Linked DNA regions of Methanococcus maripaludis. The protein of the gene in region 2 binds, or shares a complex with, the protein of the main gene of each other region. Links are inferred from orthologs where the notes say so. Each region holds a gene or a part of one and is shown on either strand. Other genes may lie near its edges.

The links.
Region 1: the proteins of cgi121 (region 2) and MMJJ_RS03095 are in contact, whole or in part, in a crystal structure (PDB 3ENH), measured with the Methanocaldococcus jannaschii proteins. The link is inferred for Methanococcus maripaludis from one-to-one orthologs.

Annotation. Positions count from the first base shown.
Region 1 is NZ_CP026606.1:580,515-583,552, reverse strand. Bases 33-2,990 are described here. They hold MMJJ_RS03095 (bifunctional N(6)-L-threonylcarbamoyladenine synthase/serine/threonine protein kinase), read left to right. Parts: upstream 33-668; coding sequence 669-2,312; downstream 2,313-2,990. Other genes in these bases: MMJJ_RS03090 (ECF transporter S component), read left to right, coding at 2,400-2,990; MMJJ_RS03100 (threonine--tRNA ligase), read right to left, coding at 33-496. In the rest of the region: more of MMJJ_RS03100, read right to left, coding at 1-32; more of MMJJ_RS03090, read left to right, coding at 2,991-2,996. UniProt on the Methanocaldococcus jannaschii protein: Required for the formation of a threonylcarbamoyl group on adenosine at position 37 (t(6)A37) in tRNAs that read codons beginning with adenine.
Region 2 is NZ_CP026606.1:22,911-25,688, reverse strand. The notes cover bases 62-2,759. They hold cgi121 (KEOPS complex subunit Cgi121), read left to right. Parts: upstream 62-1,043; coding sequence 1,044-1,475; downstream 1,476-2,759. Other genes in these bases: hisD (histidinol dehydrogenase), read left to right, coding at 1,493-2,759; cobA (uroporphyrinogen-III C-methyltransferase), read right to left, coding at 68-787. Outside these bases: more of hisD, read left to right, coding at 2,760-2,767. UniProt on the Methanocaldococcus jannaschii protein: Component of the KEOPS complex that is probably involved in the transfer of the threonylcarbamoyl moiety of threonylcarbamoyl-AMP (TC-AMP) to the N6 group of A37, a step in the formation of a threonylcarbamoyl group on adenosine at position 37 (t(6)A37) in tRNAs that read codons beginning with adenine.

The DNA of each region.
Region 1 (3,038 bases), 560 kb from region 2 along the record:
TAACTTCGGTAAGATTTTGACTTTCTCCATCTATGATGTAAAATTTTGAAACAACTTTTTCTTTTTTAACTTCTTCTTTTCTGTCAGTTGTTATTTTTCTTGAGAGTTCGCTTAACGGGTGTCCTTTACAGCTTATTTTAAATGATTTGTACCATCCAAATGGTGCTCTCAATACTTCGTAGTTATTTGAAAGTTCGCTTTCAATTTCTGCTAAAATTTCTTTTGCAGTAGCTGGAGACCCTAAATCACTTGATAAATGTGCATAAGGGTAAACTACAACGTTTTTCACTTTTAAATTATCTGCAGTTTTAATTATTTCTTCAACAGCGTTTTTAACGACAGCATTTGGATCAGATTCATCATCTTTTTCAACAGCGATAAAAACGGTTAAACATTCATCCATTTTCCCATTTAAAACATCAGTTTTTTCTGCAACCTTGGTTTTTTCCTTGGCTTCAAATTCCAAATAATCGGAATGTATTAAAAGTGTTTTCATTTTTTCCCTCTATTTAGTAAGGATCTAGTTGTACTGGTAATTTACATAAAATTTATATGTTTAATTGGGATACACAATATAAAAAATTAATTACTGTGTTTTACGGTGTTTATTTGTATTGATCTTTTTTTTAAAAACTAATTATTTTACGTTTTATTAACTGGTGGCTATCATGGATAATTCTAAAGACTTAATATGTATTGGATTTGAGGGAACTGCTGAAAAATCCGGTGTTGGAATAATTACTTCAAAGGGCGAAGTTCTGTTTAACAAAACAATAATTTATACTCCGCCTGTACAGGGAATTCACCCAAGAGAAGCCGCAGATCACCACGCGGAAACTTTTGTGAAACTTTTAAAAGAAGCATTAAACGAAGTTCCTCTCGAAAAAATTGACCTCGTTTCATTTTCACTAGGTCCGGGACTTGGTCCAAGTTTGAGGGTTACTGCAACAACTGCAAGAGCACTTTCTCTTTCAATAAATAAACCCATAATTGGGGTAAATCACTGTATCGGTCACGTGGAAATTGGAAAATTAACAACTGAGGCAGTGGACCCGCTTACATTATATGTAAGTGGCGGAAACACTCAAGTTTTAGCATACACTGGAAAAAAATACCGTGTAATTGGTGAAACTCTCGATATTGCGATAGGAAACTGTCTCGACCAGTTTGCAAGGCACTGTAATTTACCACATCCTGGTGGAGTTTACGTTGAGAAATATGCAAAAGATGGAAATAAGTTTATAAAGCTTCCGTACACCGTTAAAGGAATGGATCTTTCTCTTTCAGGGTTATTAACGTCTGCAATGAAAAAATACGATTCAAAAGAAAGAATTGAAGATGTATGCTACTCATTGCAGGAAACTTCATTTTCAATGCTCACAGAAATCACCGAAAGAGCGCTTGCACATACTAATAAAGCCGAAGTAATGCTTGTTGGGGGAGTTGCTGCAAATAATCGGTTAAAAGAAATGCTTAATATTATGTGTGAAGAGCAGAATGTTGATTTTTACGTTCCAGAAAAACAGTTTTGTGGCGATAACGGTGCAATGATTGCATGGCTTGGAATTTTGCAGTATTTAAATGGAAAAAGAATGGATTTGAACGATACAAAACCGATTTCAAACTATCGAAGTGACATGGTCGAAGTTAACTGGATACATGACGAAAATAAAACTTTAGAAAATGGAAATATTAAATCTCGAAAAATTCCAAAACATTTAATCGGAAAAGGCGCTGAAGCCGATATTTCAAAAGGAAGGTATTTAGAATTTGAATCTATTACAAAAGAGCGAGTTAAAAAAGGATACCGTATTTTAAAACTGGATGACTTGATAAGGACAAGAAGAACAGTAAAAGAAGCCCGATTCTTGGCAGCAGTTAAAGAATTTGGAATTTATGCACCAAGCATTTATGACATCGATAAAGAGAACAAAAAAATTACAATGAGCTACATTCACGGAAAAATTGCAAAAGACGAAATTGAAGATGGAAATATCGAATTTTGTAAAAGTTTGGGGGAAACTATTGGAAAAATGCATGGCAGTGGAATTGTGCACAATGATTTAACAACTTCAAACTTTATAATTTCAAAAAATCCCTATATAATAGATTTCGGGCTTGGAAAATACAGCGATTTAATTGAAGACAAGGCAATTGATTTGATAGTCTTAAAAAAATCGATAATGAGTATCCACTACGATAAATTTGATCCAGTCTGGAATAAGATAATTGAAGGATACAAAACGTATGAACTGGCTGAATCGGTTTTGGAATGCATAAAAGAGGTTGAAAAACGGGTAAGATACCTTTAATTTTTTATATTATGTCGGGGACTAAACTTAATTATATATAATTAAATGTCCAAAAATATTATCATGATACTTTGGAGGTAGAGTATTATGAAAAGACTAAATCATTCAAGATGCCGGATTAACGACTGTGCTTACGTGGTTGCAATAAGTCTGGGTCTGAATATTCTAGGATCCCAGGCTGTTACATACCTTCAACTGCCTGCATTTTTAGATAGTACTGGAACTATTTTGGCAGCTGTGTTATTGGGACCCTTATTCGGCAGTTTAGTCGGCCTTTTAACAAATTTAATCGAAGGATTTTTTATTTATTCTGGACTGTACTATTTTGCAATAGTCAATATTTTGATTGGGTTTGTTACAGGAATTATTTTTAAAAAATACCCGTTCAATGTGAAATATGTGGTTATAACAACAATAATTCTCGCGTTAATTGGAACGATTGTTGGAAATATAATTGCATACTATTTGTTTGGCGGAATTACTGGCTCACCAATCGATGATGTAACAATATATCTTGCAGGTAGTGGGATGAGCGTTTACAATGCAGTATTTGTTAGCGGATTTATCATAAATTTATTCGATAAAATAATTTCATTTGTTCTAGTATTCTTAATAATTGGATTTTTCCAAAAATACGTTGATAAATGCTATTTAAATATCAAATTTGATGATAAAACCAAATAATTCCCGTATTTACCTAAATTTTTAGCTTTTTTAACTTTTTTA
Region 2 (2,778 bases):
GATACTTTACAATTTATCATCCTTTAAATCCCATATATCGTATTACTTTTTATAAGTTTTTATTATTTTAAAGTACATCTACAACATTTCCAACGATAATAATTCCGGGAGGGCATACATTTTCCAATTTTGCCTTTTCAACAATATTTGATAAATTTCCTTTAACAATTCTTTGATTTTCTCTCGTTCCATCCATTAAAATTGCAACAGGCGTATTTTCATTTCTTTTTGGATTTTTCAACAGTTCTTTTACGTGCTTTTCAAGAGTTGTAATTCCCATCAATATTACTATTGTGTCTGCATTTAATTCGCTTAGTTTTACCTGCATTTCTTTTTCGGTCTTGTCTCCTGCTTCATGGCCAGTTACAACAGTAAATGATGTTGCAACTTTTCTGTGAGTTACAGGAATTCCAAAAATTTCTGGAACTGAAATTGAAGAAGTAATTCCTGGTATCATTTCATATTCTATTCCTTCTTTTTTTAAAGCAAGAACTTCTTCTCCACCTCTGCCAAATACAAAAGAATCTCCACCCTTAAGCCGTACAACATTTTTATTTTCTTTTGCTTTATCAATCAATATTTCGTTTATTTCTTCCTGTTTGTATGAATGTTTACCTTTTCTTTTTCCAACATAGATGAGTTCAGAACCCGTTTTAGCATATTTTAAAAGTTTTTCCCCGATTAAATCATCATAAACTATTACATCTGCATTTTTTATTGCTTCTACACCTTTTAATGTGATTAATCCCTCGTCACCAGGGCCTGCACCAACTAAAATAACTTTCATAATTTTCCCTTTTCTCTAAATTTTACAAAATACATGAATATACAATAGATGAGATTTAAGTTCAATTTTATATATAAAATTTGATATTTGTTGGTAATTTGTTGGTAAACACTTCCAAATATTAATTTAGGGAAACCGATTTTAAAATAAATACTTATAAAAGGAAATATCAAGGTATATTAAAATATATCATGATTAATTTGATTGGTATTAAGTCTAATTTTAAACGTCCTTAATACAAAATAAGAGCGAAAATATGATAATAAAAGGCATCAAGGATGCAGAAGTTCCCGACGAAATCTTTAAAATGGGGCTTAACTTCCAGATATTAAATGCAGATAGAGTAGCTACAAAAACACATATTTTGCACAGTATATACCAGGCAAAAACAAAACACAATATCTCAAAAAACATCTGGATGGAAATACTACTTCGTGCATCAGGGCAAAAGCAAATTTCAAATGCGATAAAAATACTTGGTGCAAAAAAAGGAAACATCTGCGTTGTATGCGAAGATGAAAAAACGTTTGAAAAAATAAAAAATACGGTAAAAGGATGCATTGATGACAGCGTTCTTGAATTAAATAGCGAAAAAGAAAAAAAGATAAGGGAAGTTTTTGAAATTAACCTTCACGGAAACCTAATTGAAAGAGTTTGTGAAAAAATTGCTCTTATCGAGGTTCTATGATTTGGTTGGTGTGGATTATGATTGTCAAAAAAATATCAAAATTAAACGAAAAAGAACTTGATATTATACTTAACAGGAATAAGACAAATATTTCTGGAATTTTACCAACAGTAAGCGAAATTTTAGAAAATGTTCAAAAAAATGGAGATAATGCCTTAAAAGAATATACTAAAAAATTCGATGGCGTAAACCTTGATAATTTTAAGGTATCTTCTGAAGAAATTGATAAAGCATACGACAAAATCGATTCAAAAGTAGTGGAATCTCTTGAAAAAGCTTACGAAAATATTAAAGAATTTCACGAAATCCAGTTTAAAAATTTAAACGAATGGGAAATTGAAAAAAAAGGAATTAAAGCTGGACAGATCATAAGACCTGTTGAAAAAGCTGGATGTTATGTTCCAGGAGGACGGGCATTTTACCCTTCAACAGTTTTAATGACTGTAACTCCTGCAAAAGTAGCTGGCGTAAAAGAAGTAATTGTAACATCCCCTCCAAACGGAACCGAAGGAAACCCTGCAACACTTGTTGCCTCAGACATTGCAAAAGCTGATGGAATATACAAAATCGGAGGAGCACAAGCAATTGGAGCTCTTGCATACGGTACTAAATCTATTCCAAAAGTCGATATTATTGTAGGGCCTGGAAATATCTTTGTAACTGCCGCTAAAAAGTTAGTTTACGGTGAAGTTTCAATTGATTTTCCAGCAGGGCCTTCCGAAGTTCTTATTATGTGTGATGAATCATCAAATGAAGAATACGTTGCAATGGACTTTTTAGCACAGGCTGAGCACGATCCTAACGCTTCATGTATAATTACCGTCACTTCCGAAGAAAAAGCAGAAAAAATCAAAGAAAGAATTTTGATGGAAATAAAAACTGCTAAAAGAACCGAAATTATTGAAAAATCGATTTTAAATTCTGCAATCGTTATCGGCTCAATTGAGGAGTGTATTGAACTTTCAAACAGCTACGCGCCAGAACACTTGGAAATAATGACGAAAAATCCTAGAGAAGTTTTAAAATCCATTGAAAATGCAGGAAGCATCTTTTTAGGAAATTACGCACCCGTTCCTGTTGGAGACTATGCAAGCGGTACTAACCACGTTCTTCCAACATCCGCCTGTGCAAAAATGTATTCTGGACTCAGCGTTGAAACATTTATTAAAAAGCCAACAGTTCAAGAATTGACAAAAGAAGGACTTTTAGGAATTAGTGACATTGTAACTACACTTGCAGAAGCTGAAGGATTATTTAACCATTCTGAAGCAGTTAAAAGAAGATTAAATTAAAAAATATTAAA